Regions from separate parts of the Qipengyuania aurantiaca genome, predicted to be linked through region 1. Evidence: predicted binding sites of a transcription regulator. Region 1 holds the regulator's gene; each other region holds the start of a gene.
The links. Region 1 encodes LexA, which represses DNA repair genes until DNA is damaged. Its sites were predicted from a motif close to GTTCCNCNCTTGTTCT; they were not measured.
Positions count from the first base shown of each region.

Region 1 (6,337 bases):
ATGGCATTGGTCAGAAGCCTCTCGTCGGCATTCCCGCCGAGCTTTTTGGCCACCAGTTTGGCGAGCCGCGCATCGTCCGCCTCGCGGATGTAATGCCCGTTGAGGTTCTGCAGCTTCTTGATGTCGAAGCGCGAAGGGCTCTTGCCCACGCCATCGAGATCGAACAGTTCGACCGCTTCACCGCGCGTGATCTCCTCGCGGTCGCCATGGCCCCAGCCAAGGCGGAGGAGGTAGTTGAACAGCGCTTCGGGAAGGACGCCTTCCTCGTCGCGATAGGCTTCCACGCCTACCGCGCCGTGGCGCTTGGACAGCTTGGCGCCATCGGCTCCGTGGATGAGCGGGACATGGGCGTAGACCGGGTCCGGCCAACCGCCTTCAATCGCGTCCATAGCTCGGATCACGGGGAGCTGGCGGAAGGCGTTGTTCAGGTGGTCATCGCCGCGGATGATATGCGTGACGCCCATATCGTGATCGTCCACCACGACGGCGAGCATGTAGGTGGGCGTACCATCGGCGCGCAGCAACACGTAATCGTCGATCTCGGCGTTCTGCACCGTGACCTTGCCCTGGACCTCGTCCTCGATCACGGTTTCGCCGTCGGTCGGGACCTTGAGGCGGATCACATAGGGTGCGCCTTCCGGTGCCTCGCTCTCGTCGCGGTCGCGCCAGCGACGGTCGTAGCGCATGGGCTGCTTGTTGGCGCGCTGCTCGGCCCGCATTGCCTCGAGTTCTTCGGGCGTGGCGTAACACTTGTAGGCGTGACCAGCCTCGAGAAGCTGGTTGGCTACCTCGGCATGGCGGGCGGCACGGTCGGACTGGAACAGGGGCGGGTCGTCGTAATCGAGGCCGAGCCAGTCGAGCCCCTCGATGATCTTGTCGATGGCATCCTGCGTGCTGCGCTTGCGATCGGTATCTTCGATCCGCAGGAGCGCGCGGCCGCCGTGGTGGCGGGCATAGAGCCAGTTGAACAGCGCGGTGCGCGCGCCGCCGATGTGGAGGAAGCCGGTGGGCGAGGGGGCGAACCGCGTGACGACCTGTTTGCCGGTTTCGCTTGCCATTCCTTGCTCTTTCCTTTCAGGTACTTGCATGGCGACGCAGGGGACGCCGCTGGTTCCGATCAGCGATACGGATTTATCCGAGAATGCTGCAGTGCAGCGCCCTTGGCGCATGCGCGCTTCAATGTCCAGATTTGGCGACGCGTTCGAGAGCTTTCTCGGCACTTCCGGGTTTGATCGCGCCCCGTGGCTGGTGGTGGCCTTCGCTGCTGGCGTGGGGAGCTGGTTCGTCCTTCACACGCCTTGGCAGTGGGTTCTGGCCGGCGTGCTAGCTTCGTTGATTGCTCTGGCTGCTCAGGCGCTATGGAAGGGGGAGGATGCGAGGGCACATCTTCGCTTGGCGCTGACCGGCCTCAGCCTTGCATTCGCGGCAGGGTTGGCGGTGGTCTGGGCGAGGTCCGATATCGTCGGAGCAGAACCGATCGACCGGCCTACCCTGATGGCGCTCGATGCGCGGATTTTGTCCAAGCAGGAGCAACCCGCCGAGGGGCGTTACCGGCTCGTCCTTGCCACCCGCGATGCCACGGAAGGCCGAGCTATGAAGCTGCGGGTCAACGTTCCCTTGGATAAGGCGATCGAAGGGTTGGACGAGGGCGCGCGTGTCCGCCTTCGCGCGCGATTGATGCCGCCTTCTCCGCCGCTCCTGCCCGGCGGATACGACTTTGCGCGCGCCGCGTGGTTCGAGGGATACGCGGCCACTGGCTCCCTCGTAGGCGAGATCGAGATTGTGGAGGAGGCCGGGAAGGACACAGGGCTTATCGCGAGGGCGCAGCGCTTCTTGTCCGCCCATGTCCGGGACAATCTCGACGGATCGGCGGGCAGCATCGCCGCTGCGTTTGCCAGCGGGGATCGCGGCGCCATCGCGGAGGATAACGAAGTCGCCATGCGGGACGCGGGGCTTACTCACCTCTTGGCGATCAGCGGTCTGCATGTGAGTGCAGTGATTGCTGCGGCCTATTTCCTTGCGATCAAGCTCTTTGCACTGTCGCCATGGATCACCCTTAGGTTGCGATTGCCCCTTGTCGCCGCCGCATTCGCGGCGTTCGCGGGTATTGGTTACACCTTGCTGACCGGGGCGCAGGTGCCGACGGTGAGGAGTTGCATCGGGGCGATCCTGGTACTCATAGCGCTCGCGCTCGGGCGCGAGCCGTTGTCGCTACGCATGGTTGCAGTTGCCGCTGCGGTCGTGCTCCTGCTCTGGCCGGAGACGTTGGTTGGGCCCAGCTTCCAGATGAGCTTTGCGGCGGTTCTCGCTATCGTCGCTTTGCACAACGCGCGCCCGGTGAAAGACTTTCTTGCCCCGCGCGAAGAGAGCCGGACGCGATGGCTCTCAAGGCGGATGCTGATGCTCTTTGTGACCGGTTTGGTGATCGAGATTGCGCTGATGCCGATCGTGCTTTTCCACTTCCACCGCGCGGGCTTGTACGGGGCCTTTGCCAACGTCCTGGCGATCCCGCTCGTGACATTCGTGTCGATGCCCCTGATTGCCGCCGCGCTGCTGTTCGACCTGGTCGGATTGGGCGCGCCGTTCTGGTGGCTCGCCGGCCAGTCGCTCGACCTGCTTTTGCTGCTCGCGCATACCACCTCAGCGCAACCGGGGGCGGTGAAGCTGGTGCCGCATATCGGGTTGTTCACGGTGCTCCTGTTCGTCGCGGGCGGTCTTTGGCTGGCCTTGTGGCGCGGGAGGGCGCGCTTGCTCGGGTTGTTGCCTGCTGCGGTCGGCGGTCTTTTGCTGGCAACGGCATCGGCGCCCGACGTTCTTATTTCGCGTGATGGGCGGGATGTGGGGCTGGTCGATCGTGACGGTCGTCTCTTCATGCTGCGGGACAAGCCGGGCTCCTTTGGGCACGACAGCCTTGCAGAACTGGCGGGAGTCGAAGCGGCGTCGATGCCCATGGCCAACTGGCCTGGGGCGCGGTGCAGTGCCGACTTCTGCACCCTGCCGATGGAGGGCGGCGAGCGGGTCTGGCATCTCTTGGTTGCCCGCAGCCGGGAGCGGCTCGACGAGCGGGAGCTGGCCGCGGCGTGCGAGAGGGCTGATCTAGTGATCGCCGACCGCTGGTTGCCGCGCAGTTGCCAGCCGCGTTGGCTCAAAGCGGACGGACGCTTTCTGAAGGAGCGTGGAGGAACCGTTATCGACTTGGAGGCCGGAGGGGTCGAGACTGTGTCAATGCATCAAGGCGAGCATGGCTGGTGGAAAGGCGGCTTGGACGACTAAGGGGCGCTTCCGCAGGAACGCCCCCTGGTCAATTCTCGCCACCTCATGCTTAGTGATACCGGCGCAAAAGGCCAGCAAGCTTGCCCTGCACTTTTACCCGACCTGCTTCGTAGACCTGCGGCTCATAGGCCCCATTGGCGGGATCGAGGCGCACCATGGCGCCTTCCTTGCGCAGGTATTTGAGCGTCGCTTCCTCGTTATCCACGAGCGCCACCACGATCTCGCCATCGCGTGCGGTTTCGGCGCGTTTTACGAGGGCGAAGTCGCCATCGAAAATCCCGGCCTCGATCATGGAATCGCCGCTGACTTCGAGCGCGTAGTGATCGCCCGGGCCGAGCAGGGCCGCGGGGACTGGCATCGAAGCCTGCCCCTCGATTGCCTCGATCGGAGCACCGGCGGCAATCCGTCCGTGCAGCGGCACTTCTATGATGTCGTTGGCGGGTTCCGGAGCCGCCGCCTTCGGAGCGTGCGCCGCGACGACCGTGTCGTTGGCGGGTGCTGCCGGCTTGGACGGGCTGGTGACCGAATCCTCGGGTAGCTTGATCACTTCCAGCGCGCGCGCCCGGTTGGGCAGGCGGCGGATGAAGCCGCGTTCTTCCAAGGCGGAAATCAGGCGATGCACGCCCGACTTGCTCTTGAGATCGAGCGCTTCTTTCATCTCTTCGAACGAAGGCGAAATGCCGGTTTCTTCCAGCTTCTGCTGGATGAAGCGGATCAGTTCGTGCTGCTTGGCAGTCAGCATCGGGTTCTCCCCATGGTCCTTGTCACATTATCTGTTCACAACCCTGTGAACGAATGTGGAACAATTAGGCAACCATTTCTGCCAAGTCAAGCAATCCCGCCGTTTTGGAGGCAGTTGGGCAAGAACAGGCGTTCCCGTTTCAGTCCGCTGCGCGCCATTCGCCGGACTTGCCGCCGCTCTTGGCAAGGAGGCGGACACCCTCGATCACCATACCGCGATCGAGCGCCTTGCCCATGTCGTAGAGCGTGAGCAGAGCGACGCTGGCGGCGGTCATTGCCTCCATTTCGACACCGGTCCTTCCGATCAATCCGGCCTTGGCGGTGACGCGGATCGCGTCCGATTCGCGCTCGAACTCGATGGTCACGCTTTCCAGCCCGAGAGGATGGCAAAGCGGGATGAGTTCGCCGGTCTTCTTGGCGGCCATGATGCCGGCAATCCGTGCCGTGGCGAGGGCATCGCCCTTGGGTACATCGCCAGCGAGCATCGCCTCGAGCGCATCGGTCCGCATCCGAATCCGCCCCTCGGCCGTGGCCGTACGCTCGGTTTCGGGCTTTGCACTCACGTCAACCATGCGCGCCGCGCCGTTCTCGTCGAGATGAGTAAGTCTGTTCATCGAACGACCCCGTAAAGCTGAACGATGGAGCGCATGGAGCACGGTCCTGGCGAAGAAAACTTCACCGTCGCGGCAAGGTGCTTTTGCGAGCCTTCTGCCGCCGCCAATGAGTGTCTGGAGATCGAGTTCATGGCCACTGCATGCCACAGTTTCCCACGGTAGGACAGGGCATCAGCCTTCGAGCAAGCGGCGAGTTCCCGCCTCGACATCGTCCTGCCGCATGAGGCTTTCGCCGACGAGGAAGCTCCGCACGCCCGAACGGGCGAGCCGCTGGCAATCGTCGTGCGTGAAGATACCGCTTTCCCCAACCAGCAAGCGATCGGTCGGAGCAAGCCGTGCAAGTTCCTCCGTCGTGGCAAGATCAGTCTCGAAGGTCTTGAGATTGCGGTTATTCACCCCGAGAAGGCGTGACTTCAATCGCGTCGCGCGCTCCAGTTCCATGGCGTCATGGACCTCGACCAGCACGTCCATTCCCTGCTCGAAGGCAGCCGCTTCGATCTCTGCCATCTGCGTGTCGTCGATCGCGGCCACGATGATCAGGATCGCATCCGCCCCGATGGCGCGCGCCTCGGTGACCTGCCAGGGATCGACCATGAAATCCTTGCGCAGCACGGGAAGATCGCAGGCAGCCCGCGCCGCGATCAGGTAATCTTCGTGGCCCTGGAAATAGGGCGCGTCGGTCAGGACCGAAAGGCAGGCAGCACCGCCTGCCGCATAGGCGCGCGCGTGATCCGCGGGCTGGAAGTCGGGACGGATGAGGCCCTTGGAGGGCGAGGCTTTCTTGATCTCCGCGATCAGGCCGAAGCCCGCGCCCTGCGCTTGCTCCAGCGCGGCAAGGAAGGCGCGCGGGGCACTCTGTTCGCTGGCCAGCCCTTCGAGGTCGGCAAGGCTGCGTTCGGCCTTGCGCGCGGCCACTTCCTCGCGCTTGGTCGCGCAAATCTGCTCGAGCTTGTTCATTTGGCCAGCGCAATCCAGTCGGCGAGCAATTGCTTGGCCCTCCCGGAATCGATCGCCTCGGCGCCCATTTCGGCGCCTTCAGTCCAGTCGCTGGTCTTGCCGGCAACGATCAGGGTTGCGGCGGTGTTGAACAGGACGGCGTCGCGATAGGGGCCGGGCGCGCCCATCAGCAGCGCTTCGAGGGCCTTGGCGTTATGGGCGGGATCGCCGCCGCGGATCGCCTCGACCGGCGCGTGCGGCAGGTTGGCCTGCACCGCAACGACGCGGCGCATCTCGAAATCATTGCCCGCCACGTCGGCAAGCTCGTTGCCGCCTGCGAGGCTGAGTTCGTCCAGCCCCTCGTCGCCCGAGGCGATGAAGGTGCGCTCGGTGCCGAGTTTCGCCTTGGCCGCCGCGTAGATCGGCACATAGGCCGGACGCGCGATGCCGATGAGCTGGCGGGTGACGCCAGCGGGGTTCGACAGCGGCCCCATCAGGTTGAAGATCGTGCGCATGCCCAGCTTCTGGCGAATGGGCTGGATACGCCCCATGGCCGGGTGGTGGTTCTTGGCGAAGAGGAAGCAAATACCCAGTTCGTTCAGTGTCTTCTCGGCGGTTCTTCCCGCCGCTTCCATATCGAGACCGAGCGCTTCCAGCGTGTCCGCCGCGCCCGATTTGGAGCTGGCGGCACGGTTGCCATGCTTCGCCACCGGCACGCCGGACGCCGCGACCAGCAGGCTGACTGCCGTCGAGACGTTGAGCGTGTGGTGCCC
Region 1 covers NZ_CP081295.1:2,584,169-2,590,505, reverse strand. Annotated here, with positions in the region: gene gltX (glutamate--tRNA ligase) at 1-1,058, opposite strand, end outside; gene K3148_RS12620 (ComEC/Rec2 family competence protein) at 1,087-3,273, shown strand; gene lexA (transcriptional repressor LexA) at 3,323-4,015, opposite strand; gene moaC (cyclic pyranopterin monophosphate synthase MoaC) at 4,155-4,628, opposite strand; gene trpC (indole-3-glycerol phosphate synthase TrpC) at 4,800-5,585, opposite strand; gene trpD (anthranilate phosphoribosyltransferase) at 5,582-6,337, opposite strand, start outside.

Region 2 (6,337 bases), 180 kb from region 1:
AGCTACCATGTGACGCGCCTCCATGCGCAGACGATCGGCCCTTTCTTCAAGGACGGCGTAACCAGCGGCGACATGATCGGCCCGCACTCGCGCAGCGCGGTCGGGCGGCTGGAGGAACTCGAAGGCGTCGACCTCACCGACATGGCGCAGATGCGCAAGGTCATCACCTTTGCCTACCAGTTAATGCCGGGGGCGCTGGTCATCCCCAGCCCCGACTACATCAACCTCATGGTGATGATGCCGCAGGCGCACGACCGCACGCTGGTCGAGGACTTCATGCTGATTCCCGAGCATCCCAGCACCGACAAGGCGCGCGATCACTGGGAGCGCAGCTGGGCGCTGCTCGACGGCGGTGTATTCGCCAGCGAGGACTTCCGCGCCGCAGAACTGGGCCAGCAGGGTCTGGCGACCGGTGCGGTGCCGCACCTGACGCTGGGCACGATGGAAGGCGGCATCCGCCGCTATCACGAGACGGTCGAGGAAGCCTTGCGCGCCGCCAACTGAGCGCCTAACCGCGCATCCATGTCCGACAACAGACTCCCCGAAGCCGGCGACCGTATCGCCAAGCTGCTTGCGCGCGCCGGTGTGGCCAGCCGCCGCGAGATCGAGCGTATGATTGAAGCCGGGCGCGTGTCGCTCCATGGCAAGGTGCTCGACACGCCCGCGGTGAAGCTCGAAAGCCTTCGCGGCGTGACCGTGGACGGAAAGCCCGTCGGCGAAGCGGAAGAGACGCGGTTATTCGCCTTCCATAAGCCCTCCGGCCTGCTGACGGCAGAGCGCGACCCCAAGGGCCGCCCGACCATCTACGCCGCCCTGCGCAACGCCCTGCCCAAGGATGCTGGGCGCGTGATGCCGGTGGGGCGTCTCGACTTCAACACCGAGGGCCTGCTGCTGCTCACCAACGATGGCGAGATGAAGCGCGCGATGGAACTGCCCTCCACCGGCGTGCCGCGCACCTACCGCGCACGCGCCTTCGGAGACATCACGCAGGACCAGCTCGACAGCCTCATCGAAGGCATCGAGATCGACGGCATTCGCTATGGCCAAATCGAGGCCAACCTCGAACGCGGTTCGGGGCGCAACCGCTGGATCGAGATGACCCTGCGCGAAGGCAAGAACCGCGAAGTGCGCCGCGTGCTCGAGCATCTCGGGCTGGAAGTGAACCGCCTGCTGCGCATCGGTTACGGCCCCTTCCACCTCGGCGATTTGCCGCGCGGTCAGGCGGTCGAACTCAAGCGCGGCGACGTGCAGGCGTTCAAGCGCGAACTCGGCCGGGGTGGCCGCCAGTGAGGATTATCGCAGGCGACTGGCGCGGTCGTAAACTGGTCGCTCCCAAGGGCGAAGGCACGCGTCCGACCGCCGACCGCACGCGCGAGACGCTGTTCAACATGCTCGCCAGCCGCCTGGGAAGTTTCGAGGGCCTCTCGGTGCTGGACCTCTTCGCAGGATCGGGCGCGCTGGGGCTGGAAGCCCTGTCCCGCGGGGCCTCGCATTGCCTCTTCGTCGAACAGGAGCCCGATGCGGTAAAGGCCATCCGCGCCAATATCGACGCGCTCGATTGCCGTGTGCGGACGCAGGTGCAGCAGGCTTCGGTGATGGGCCTCGCCCCGGCCAAGGCGCCGCACGACCTTATCCTCCTCGACCCGCCCTACGACACCGGCGCAGGACAGGTCGCGCTCGATCGCATGGCGCGGCTCGGCTGGTTCGGCCCGGCGAGCTGGATCGCGCTGGAAACCCGTAAGGACGAGGATATCGCGGTCAAGGCGCTGGCGATCGAGGCCGAACGCAAGGTCGGCAAGGCCAAGCTCACGCTGCTGCGCCTGAAAGACTGAGCGCACGAAAAGGGGCGGCTCCACCATGGTAGAACCGCCCCCTCCAAGCGTCGCCGCTAGCAAAGCCAGCGGGGCTGGACGTTCCGATTAGTTATCGTCGTCGTCGTCGCTATTCATGCTGTCGTATTCAGCCTGGGTCGCGGGCAGCGGACCGTCGATCTCGCTGGCCGGGCGACCGGGCCAATATTCCAGCGGACGATTGCCGGTCTTGTTCTTTTCCCAGCTGTTGATGCAGCCATCCTGCTGGTTCGGCGTGCAGACGGGCAGGTCATCGCCCGAAGCTGCGGCGGTGTAGCCAGCCGGCGTGGTCTGCGTCACTTCGCTGCGCACGAAACGCGGCGAGGCCGAGGTCGTGGTAGCGGCCGTGGTGCGCGCCGTCGTGCCGGTCGTGCTGGCGTTGTTGTCGCCGCTCATCTGGGCGTTGATCTGCTGCCAGGCCATGGCGCGCTGGTCGGGCGTCATTTCGTAGATGCGCACGCGCTGCGGATCGGTCAGGACCCACCAGCCTTCGGTCTGCGCCGGCTCGAGCGTCCAGTAATACTCCTGCACGCCATAGGGCCAAGCATCGTAAATCACGCGGCGGTCTTCGGGCCAGCCTTCGTAGATCACCACCTGGTCTTCACCGAGCTGGTATGTGGTGACTTCGCCTTCCATGTGGTGGTCTGCGGCGGCAGGCACGGCGGTAAAGGCAAGAGCGGCTGCGCCGGCAAGAATAAGGTTCTTCATTCGTGTTCCTCCTAGGAGTGTCATTGCCAATATTACTCATAGATCAAGGCGATAGTTCCGAAAGGGTCGGTATAGGGGTTGTGCTGCGCCCCCGCGTTCCCTAGCTGTTCCATGACCATGTCCGACCTCCCTGCCCCTACAAATTCCGCCGAAGACGGCGCAATTCCGCCCTATGCGGCGCCGCTCAACGCGCCCCAGCGCGAGGCGGTGCTGACGACGGAAGGGCCGGTGCTGATGCTGGCCGGTGCCGGCACGGGCAAGACTGCCGCGCTCACCGCACGCCTTGCCCATCTCATCGCAACCCGCCGCGCCTGGCCGAGCGAGATCCTGTGCGTCACCTTCACCAACAAGGCCGCGCGCGAGATGCGTGAGCGCGTCGGGCGGCATATCGGGGATGCGGTCGAAGGCATGCCCTGGCTCGGCACCTTTCACTCGATCGGCGCGCGGATGCTGCGCCGCCATGCCGAGCTGGTCGGATTGCAGAGCAATTACACGATCATCGACACGGACGATCAGCTTCGTTTGCTCAAGCAGCTGATCCAGGAAAACGACCTCGACGAGAAGCGCTGGCCCGCGCGCCAGCTGGCCGGGCTAATCGACCGCTGGAAGAACCGCGGCCTCAACCCCGGCGACCTCGATGCGGTGGAGAACGAAGCCTATGCCAACGGCAAGGGCGCGCAGTTCTACACGCTCTACCAGGACCGGCTGAAGGCGCTGAACGCCTGCGATTTCGGCGACCTGCTGCTGCATATGCTGAACATCTTCCGCCAGCATCACGACGTGCTGGCGCAGTACCAGCAGCGCTTCAAATACATCCTCGTCGACGAATACCAGGACACCAACCAGGTCCAGTACCTGTGGCTGCGCCTGCTCGCCCAGACCCGCAAGAACATCTGCGTGGTGGGGGATGACGACCAGTCGATCTATTCATGGCGCGGGGCAGAAGTCGCCAATATCCTCAAGTTCGAAAAGGATTTTCCGGGTGCGGCGGTGATCAAGCTGGAGCAGAACTACCGCTCCACACCCCAGATTCTCGCGGCCGCCTCGGGCCTCATCAACGCCAACAGCGAACGGCTCGGCAAGACGCTGTGGACCGAGCTTCCGCCGGGCGAAAAGGTCCGCGTGGTCGGCGTATGGGACGCGCCCGAAGAAGCGCGGCGGGTCGGCGAAGCGATCGAACGGCTGGAAAGCGAAGGCGCGCCGCTCGACGAGGTCGCCATTCTCGTGCGCGCGCAATACCAGACCCGCGAATTCGAAGACCGCTTCATCCAGATCGGCCTCAACTACCGCATCGTGGGCGGCTTCCGCTTCTACGAGCGCGCCGAAATCCGCGACGCTCTCGCCTATCTGCGCACCATCGCGCAGCCAGCCGACGATCTTGCCTTCGAGCGCATCTACAATCAGCCCAAGCGCGGGCTTGGCGCAAAGACGCTGGAGGCCATGCGTCGCCATGCGCGCCGTACACAGATGCCGCTCGCGGCCGCCTCGCTCGACCTTGCCGACAGCGACGAGCTTCCCGCCCGCGCGCGCAACACGCTGGGCGGCCTGCTCACCCAAATCGTCCATTGGCGCGAGCTGGCCGAACAGGTCACGCCATCCGAACTGCTGCGCATCGTGCTGGTCGAAAGCGGTTATGAGGACATGCTCAATAAGGACCGCAGCGCCGAAAGCGCGGGCCGCCTCGAAAACCTCACCGAACTCGCCCGCGCGATGGAGGAATACGAGACGCTGACCGACTTCCTCGAGCATGTCAGCCTCGTGATGGACAACGACCGCGCCGACGATGGCGAGAAGGTCACCATCATGACCATGCACGCGGCCAAGGGACTGGAATTCAACCATGTCTTCCTGCCCGGCTGGGAGGAAGGCGTCTTCCCGAGCCAGCGCGCGATCGACGAAGGCGGGCTTGCCAGCCTCGAGGAAGAACGTCGCCTAGCCTACGTCGCGATCACCCGCGCCAAGCGTCGCTGCACGATCTATCATGCCGCGAACCGGCGCATCTACGGCCAGTGGACCAGCTCGATCCCGAGCCGCTTCATCGAGGAACTGCCCGACGAGCATATCGAGAGCGAGACCACGATGAGTGGCGGCGCCTCCCTCTGGCGAGCGAACTGGAGCGAGAATGAAGACCCCTTCGCCCATGTCTCGACCGCGCGGCCCGACCGCAGCACCGCGCGCGGTCCCGGCTGGCAGCGCGCCCTGTCGAGCGGCTACGACACCAGCCCCAAGCGGATCGCCGAGACCGGCAAGAGCGCCGCCAGCTTCGCCGCCAAGCCGCGCACCGACATCGCCATCGGCGCGCGCGTCTTCCACGACAAGTTCGGCTACGGTTTCGTCACCGATCAGGAAGGCAACAAGCTGGAAATCGAATTCGAGAAGGCCGGCACCAAGCGGGTGCTCGACAGCTTCGTGAAGCTTGCCGCCGATTAGGCGGTGACTTCGCCCTCCACCGCTTCCTTAGCGGGCCTGCGCCAATAGCGCCTCTCGAACGGTCGCAGCAGTTCCCCGCCCAGCCCCCGCGTGCCTTCGGCAATGCCGGTCTCGCAATTGAGATGCGGCGTTGGGTCGACATAGGTGCCGAAAAGCTTGTCCCACAGGGTGACGGTGTTGCCGTAGTTGCTGCCCATCAGCGTCTCATCACGGATGTGGTGGAGGCGGTGCGCGGCCGGCGAAATCAGCACATGGCCGAGCGGCCCGAGCGTCCAGGGCACGTCGGCATGAATGAAAAAGCCCCACCAGCCGCGGATGATACCGGCAGCCCCCACCGCCCATTCGGGCACGCCCAAGAGCAGCAGCAGAGCGATGTCCACGCAGGTGCTCAAAAGCTTGCTCAGCGGATGCTTGCGCAGGATCGACAGCCAGTGAAGCGCGGTGTCGGCGTGATGCGTGGCGTGGATCGGCCACAGCAGGCGCGTGTGTTCGAGCCGGTGGCGCCAGTAGACGACGAAATCGAAGATCAGGATGGCGGCAACGAGTGCCAGCGCATCGGGAACATGGTCCCACATTCCCACGGACGCAGTTGGTGCGCCGATGGCATCGCGCAGCGCTCCGTCGGGAAATACGAACAGCGGCGCAAGCAGCACCATGTTGATCCCGCTGAGGCCGAGATTGGTGACGAATTCCCCGCGTGTCCGCGCCACGGCCGCCCCGATTGCCCGCCGCTTGGTGGCAAGCGCCAGCAGGCCGAAGACCAGACCGGTCATCGCCAGCAGGAGAAAGGTGGACAGGGCCGGTTTGGCGAAGATTTCCATACCGCGCATCATGCGCGCGACATGGTAAGGAAAGCGTTAAGTCAGGTCGCCGAAACCTCGAGGAAGGTCGGGACCGGCCCGTTCCATTCGCCCGGCTTGGTCGGCTCGTCGTCACGCTCGTCCCGGCGGCGCGAGCGCTTAGGCTTTTCGGCGCGCGACTCGTCCGCGGCCTTGTCCCGTGCGCGCTTCGGCTTGTCTTCGCGCTCCTTGCGCTCCGAGCGATCCTCACGCTCGGCGCGCTTCGGCTTGGCGGGGCGTTCCTCGGCCTCGTCCTTCTTCGAAGGCTCGACCAGATCGACCCGCACGTCCTTCTTTCCGAAGACGGAGATTTCGTTCTTGGTCAGCTTCTCGACATTCTGGATTGCCTCGGCGTCTTCCTTCGAAACGAAGGTGAAAGCACGGCCCTTGGCCCCGGCGCGGCCCGTGCGGCCGATACGGTGGACGTAATCGTCCGGGTGCCATGGCGTGTCGAAATTGAAGACGTGGCTCACGCCCTTGATGTCGAGCCCGCGCGCCGCAACGTCAGAG
Region 2 covers NZ_CP081295.1:2,406,280-2,412,616, reverse strand. Annotated here, with positions in the region: gene K3148_RS11750 (aromatic ring-hydroxylating oxygenase subunit alpha) at 1-504, shown strand, start outside; gene K3148_RS11745 (pseudouridine synthase) at 523-1,290, shown strand; gene rsmD (16S rRNA (guanine(966)-N(2))-methyltransferase RsmD) at 1,287-1,832, shown strand; gene K3148_RS11735 (hypothetical protein) at 1,920-2,558, opposite strand; gene K3148_RS11730 (ATP-dependent helicase) at 2,676-4,988, shown strand; gene K3148_RS11725 (sterol desaturase family protein) at 4,985-5,821, opposite strand; gene K3148_RS11720 (DEAD/DEAH box helicase) at 5,851-6,337, opposite strand, start outside.
Region 2: a site for LexA is predicted at 2,654-2,669, ahead of K3148_RS11730 (ATP-dependent helicase). Genes of this name have one in related genera too.

Region 3 (6,337 bases), 430 kb from region 1:
CAGCCGGCTGATCCAGAAGCGGTCGGCCTCGTGCGGGCCCTCGATCTTCAGGCCCAGTTCCTTGGCGAGGATGCCCGCCTCGCCGCAATGGTCGATATGGCCGTGGGTGATGAGGATCTTTTCCAGCTCGACCCCGGTCTGCGCGACGGCCGCCTTGAGCTTGTCGAGATCGCCGCCCGGATCGATGAGCGCGCCCTTGTTGGTGGCGGTGCACCAGACCAGCGAGCAGTTCTGCTGGAGCGGCGTCACCGGCACGATGCCGGCTTTCATCGGTGGGCCGGCTTTCATCGGGGGCTGGGTCGAAGTCTCGGTCATGGTGCGTAGATGGCGGCTGGCGCCCGCGATTGCAACGGCGGCGCGTCAGTCGGGAAGCTGGTCGAATTCAAGCCCGCAGCCGTGACAGACTTTCGGGGCCAAGAGAGGCGGCGCGACGGGCGAATAGCCAAGCGGACGGCCGCAGCGCGGGCATTTGACGCTCATCCTCGCCCAGATCGACCAGACGACCGCCAGAACGACCAAGGTCAGGAATATCAGGACACTTGCTTCCGTTCCCAAGCCTATAAGCCAGAGCACGTAAGGAAGGAGCAAGACAATGAAGAGGCATCCACCGCAAGAGGACACGCTGCGCCGGTTGTAGCCGGATCGGGGGTCGCGATAATCACCGTCCATGCCGCCAGAGTGCCACAACCGCCCGGCGAGGCCTAACGGAAAAGGGGCGACGAAGGGCTCGTGCGCCCCTTTGTCCGGTTAAGCCTATGCCGCCGAATTACCGCGTCTGGAAATCCACGATGCGGCCGTCGCTGCGATAGACGCAGGTAAACTCGTCGCGGTTGTAATCGCGCGTGTCGATGCGACCATAAACATAGAGATAGTCGCGGTCCTGCTGGTCGACACGGGTCACTTCGGCGCGCCCGAAACGCGAGGCTTCGCGGCCGCAGGCTTCCGCCGCGCGGCGTTCCAGATCGTTTCCGCCATTATAGCCATAAGTGTCGCCGCCGCCGAGGATATCGCCGAGCAAGCCGCCATTGCCATAAGTCGCGCAGCCGCCAAGCAACACGGTTCCGGCAAGGGCGACGGGAAGAAGGGCCTTGTTCATGGTGTCTCTCCTCTTGTCCCCGCCACGCATCCTCGTGCGGGGTTTGGAGAGAATACGACGGCGGCAAGCGATTGTTCCGCAAGGCGAAACGCTAGATGCGCCCGCCCTTCCACACCACGCGGCCGATGATCTCCACTTCCTCGCGCGCGAGTTCGATGGGGGCATAGGCCTCGTTGGCGCTGATCAGCGCGATGCGGCCCGGGGCGCTGGCCTGCACCTGCTTCACATGCAGCGTGTCGCCGATGCGCACGACGTGGACGCCCTCGCCCACGCGCTTGTTGCGGTCGACGAAGATCTCGTCCCCGCTGCGCAGGGTCGGCTCCATGCTGTCCCCCTCGACACGGATGGCGGAGAGGTCCGCGCCGTCGAGGCCCATTTCGCGCAGCCACCGGCGCGAGAAACGGAAAGAATCGAAGGAAATTTCCTCCGCCGAGAACGAGCCGGGGCCTGCCGAAGCGTCGAGCGCCAGCCGTGGGACGGCGACGAAATCCTCCGATTCGCGAAGGGTCGGGCGAGCGGGAACGGCGCCCAGCTCGACCTCGTCCACGCCGAAGAATTCGGCCAGGCGGCGGCGGTCGGCCTCTTCCAGCTTGCGCGGGGACCCCTTGCGCACGAATTGCTGCAAGTAACTGGGATTGCGGCCCAACATGGATGAGAGCGAGGCAAGGCTCGTGCGGCTTTTCTCGGTCAGTTCGACCAGCCGTGCGCGTTCCGGGCTCATGTCAGCCATGCTTCGATCCTTCCTCGGGCCTGTCCCTGCCACCCGCAAATCGCGTCGCAAAAGAGGACCTGTGTGAGAAAATTCCTATAGCATAGGATTTTTCCTAGACAAGTAGGATTTCGAGTGGAACAAAAAGAGAACACGGCGAGCGATTCGCCATCCGGACATGCCATGGGGAGCCCGAACAATGCTGATCCGATCCATCGAGAAATTCCTGAGCGCGTACGATATGCCGCCGACCAAGTTCGGCCGCCTTGCCGCGCACGATCCGCGCTTCGTCCTCGACCTGCGCATGGGCCGCGAGCCGCGCAGCCAGACCGAGGCGCGCATTCGCGGCTTCATGTCGGGTTTCGAAGCGGCGCGCAGCGACAGCGCGCGGGAGATCGCCCATGTCCAGTGAAGGAAAGCCCCCGCGCCCACCCCGCAGCCGTCGTTCCACCGGCGACCGCTTGCGCACCGCGCTGATGGTGCTGTCGGAGCATCAGGGGCAGGTTATAACGCACTCGGAAAAGGCCTGGGCGAGCATCACCTTCGCAGGCACGCGCCATAGCCTCTCGCTGCTCTTTTCGGGCGAAGAGGCGGTCGAAGCGGGCGAACGCTTCATCGCCGCCCTGCCCGATCACGAATTCGCCATTCCCGGCCAGCTGGTGGCCGACGCCGGGATCGTGGAAGTCGAGCATCGCCTGTCGCCAAGCCAGCGTCTCGTGGTGCAGTGCGACCTGCTGTTGCTGGAGGATGCGTAGACACCCATAACCACGTCACCCCGGCCACCGAGCCGGGGTCCCGCTTGTTTTTAAGACGAAGCGCCAAGCCCGAAGAAAAGCGGGACCCCGGATCACGTCCGGGGTGACGAAAGTTCAGTAACCGGCTTGCAAATCCATCTGCGGGCTCACCGGTTCGCCCCTGCTCCAGCGTTCGAGGTTCTCGATGAAGCGATCGGCAGAGCGCTGGAACATCTTCGTCTGCGCGCGGCCCGACAGGTGCATGGTGACCTGCGCGTTGTCGAGGCTCCACAAGGGATGATCCTCGGGCAAAGGTTCGGGGTCGGTGACGTCGAGCAGCGCGGCCTCGATGGTCTTGGCTTCCAGCGCGGCGACGAGGTCATCCTGCTTCACCACGTCCCCGCGCGCGATGTTCACCAGCACGGCGTTGGGGCGCATGGCGGCGAGCTCTATTTCGCCAATCATGTGGCGGGTCTCGTCGGTCGAGGGCACGGCGAGGATGACCCAGTCGAACTCGCCCAGCTTCTCGCGCCATTCGCCGGGCCGAAGGGCACCTTCGCCGCCTGAACGACGCACCGGGATGACCTTCATGTCGAAGGCTTCGAGCCGGGTCTTGATGAGGCTGCCTATAGCGCCGAGGCCGAGGAGAAGCACTCGTTCACCCGCCAATTCCCGCTTGCCGGGGCTGTCGAGCAACCATTCCTTGCGCTCCTGCGCCCGCACCACCTCGCGATAGCCTTTGGCGTGCGCAAGCATCAGCATCACTACATATTCGGCGATGGTGACGGCGTTGATGCCGACGCCATTCGTGACCGTCACACCGCGCTCCGCCAGCAGGTCTAGCGGCATGAAGTCCAGCCCCGCGTAAATGGAATTGAGCCATTTGAGATTGGTCGCGGCAGTCGCGATTTCGGCCATCGGCTCTTTCTCGTTGAGGTCGAACCAGCCGATCTCCGCCTCCGGAGCGAACTCCAGCGCCTGTTCCTTGGCCATGAACCACATGGGCTCGACCCAATCGGGCAGGCGCGGCTCCACCAGCGGACGGATCAGGGCAGACATCACGGCTATGGTCATTTCGGGCGAGCCTTCCAGACAGAATTCCACGTCACCCCGGACTTGATCCGGGGTCCCGCTATTCTTCTGTTGGACGGAAAAGGCAAGCGGGACCCCGGCTCGTAGGCCGGGGTGACGGCCTGCTAGAGCTTCCACTCCCAGCCGAGCGGGTCGCCGTCCATAATCTTGATCCCATTGTCCATCAGATTGTCGCGAATGGCATCGGACAAAGCGTAGTCCTTATCTGCACGCGCTTCTTTACGTCGGACGAGTTCCGCTTCCACTTCGTCGGCGCCAAAGTGCGCATCTTTCGGCCGGACGCGCAAATCCTCTCGCGTTAAATTCATCAGGTCGAACCCGAGAACGTCGTCCATATATTCGATTAGGGAACGAAGCGCCGCAAGGTCGACCTTCTTGAGCGCCAAGGCATTTTCCAATGCGGTCAAGGCGAGTGGCGTGTTGAGGTCGTCATTGATCGCAAAATCGAAAGTCTCGCGAAAGCTCATACCGACAATCGCGTCTGTAGATCGCGACCCACTTCCGGACGGCTGATCCTTGAGCCGTTCGACCTGCATCACGATGCGCTTCAACCGGGTGAGCGCGGCCTGCAAACCGTCCCAGCTGAACTCAAGCTCGCTGCGGTAATGCGCCTGCAGACACATCATGCGGTAGGCGAGCGGGTGATAGCCCTTGTCGATCAGCAGTTGCAGGCGCAGGAATTCGCCCGCGCTCTTGCTCATCTTGCCGCTGCGCTCGACGAGGAAGTTGTTGTGCATCCAGATGCGCGCGCCGCTGTTCTCGGCCTCGCCCAGCCCACCGGTGCAGCAATACGCCTGGTTCTGCGCGATCTCGTTCGGGTGGTGGATTTCGCGGTGGTCGATCCCGCCTGTGTGGATGTCGAAAGGAAAGCCAAGCAGCTTGCCGCCCATGACCGAGCATTCGAGATGCCAGCCGGGCGCGCCCTTCCCCCAAGGCGAATCCCATTCCATCTGCCGCGTCTCGCCCGCCGGGGTCTTGCGCCAGATGGCGAAGTCTGCGGCGTTGCGCTTGCCAGAAACCTTGTCAATTCGAATGTAGGCTTCTTCGTTTTCCCGAATTTGATCGAGTTTTGTTGGACCCGCCAGTTTCGCGTAGTCTTGGATCGTCGTCACATCGAAGTAGAGACCTTCATCGATCTCGTAGCAGTGCTTGTCCGCTATGCCCTTCGCGAACTCGATCATCTCATCGATGTAATCGGTGGCGACCGACCATTTGGCAGGCTGGCGAATGTTCAGCGCCTTCACATCGGCCCAGTATGCCTCGGTATAGTGCTTCGCGATGTCCCAGATCGACTGCGCGCGTTCCGCAGCCATCTTCTCCATCTTGTCCTCGCCCTCGTCCGCATCGTCGGTCAGGTGGCCGACATCGGTGATGTTGATGATGTGGGTGAGGTCGTAGCCCTTCCAGCTCAGCGTCCGGCCCAGAACGTCCGCGAAGACATAGGCACGCATATTGCCGATATGGGGGTAATTGTAGACCGTCGGCCCGCAGGTATAGACGCGCGCCTCGCCCGGGTGGACGGGGGTAAAGGTCTCGATCTCGCGGGTGAGCGAGTTGAACAGCTTGAGCGGCGTTTCGGTCATGGTTGGCGCATAGGTTGGTGGCTGCACTTCGACAAGCTCAGTGCGAACGGATGTAGTGATTGCCTCCTAGTGCCAGACCCGTTCGGCCTGAGCCTGTCGAAGGCCAGCTCCAGGACTCACCACCCCTCCCAGCGCACGGATTCGTCCAGCCCTGCACGTTTCACATCGAACTGGTTCACCGGAGCCTCTGCATCACGATACCCGATAGCCATGCCGCAGAAGAAGATATGGTCCTCGGGAATGTCGACCATCTCGCGCACCTGCGGGCTGTAGGCGGCCCAGGCTTCCTGCGCGCAGCTATCGAGCCCTTCCTCGCGCAGCAGCAGCATGATGGTCTGCAGCCACATGCCGATATCGCTCCACTGCGGCGGACCCATGTATCTGGGCGTGTGGACCAGCATCAGCACCGGCGCACCGAAAGCGCGGAAGTTGTTGGCGAACCACATGAGGCGCTTGGCCTTGTCCTCGCGGGTGATGCCGAGCGAGGCATACATATCCTCGCCCACACCGAAGCGGCGCTCCTCGTAAACGCCGTCGAGGTCCTTGGGATAGATATCGTATTCGGGCTTCAGCGCCGCGCGCCCCTTGGGAAATTCCTGCGCCACCCGGTCGAACAGCGCCTGCATCGGCTTGCCCGTGAGGATGACGGCGTTCCACGGCTGCACATTGCCCCCCGAAGGCGAACGCTGCGCCTTTTCGAGTACACGGGTGAGTGTGTCGCGGTCGACCGGCTGGTCGGTGAAAGCGCGCACGGAGCGACGGGATTGGACGGCTTCGGTGGGGGTCATCGTAGAGCTGCCTGAAGGATCATGATCGACCCGACGACAAGACCGACATATCCCACCCAGCGGGGCAATTTCACGGCGGGCGGTGCCAACGGAGCGGGGGCAGGTTCCAAGACCTTACGTACGGACAGGATGAATATGGGAAGTCCCACGATCAGCATTCCCCAATCCATTTAACCCTCCACCTCGAACAATCCCGCAAGCTGCTCGATAATCGTCCCGCCCAGTTGCTCCACGTCCATGATCGTAACCGAGCGCTTGTAGTAGCGGGTCACGTCATGGCCGATGCCGATGGCGGCGAGCTGGACGGGGCTTTGCTTCTCGATCCACTCGATCAC
Region 3 covers NZ_CP081295.1:184,554-190,890, forward strand. Annotated here, with positions in the region: gene K3148_RS00940 (MBL fold metallo-hydrolase) at 1-270, opposite strand, end outside; gene K3148_RS00945 (hypothetical protein) at 767-1,096, opposite strand; gene K3148_RS00950 (S24 family peptidase) at 1,188-1,826, opposite strand; gene K3148_RS00955 (hypothetical protein) at 2,005-2,217, shown strand; gene K3148_RS00960 (hypothetical protein) at 2,207-2,560, shown strand; gene K3148_RS00965 (D-2-hydroxyacid dehydrogenase) at 2,675-3,613, opposite strand; gene cysS (cysteine--tRNA ligase) at 3,736-5,214, opposite strand; gene K3148_RS00975 (nitroreductase) at 5,331-6,002, opposite strand; gene cobT (cobaltochelatase subunit CobT) at 6,173-6,337, opposite strand, start outside.
Region 3: a site for LexA is predicted at 1,943-1,958, ahead of K3148_RS00950 (S24 family peptidase). Genes of this name have one in related genera too.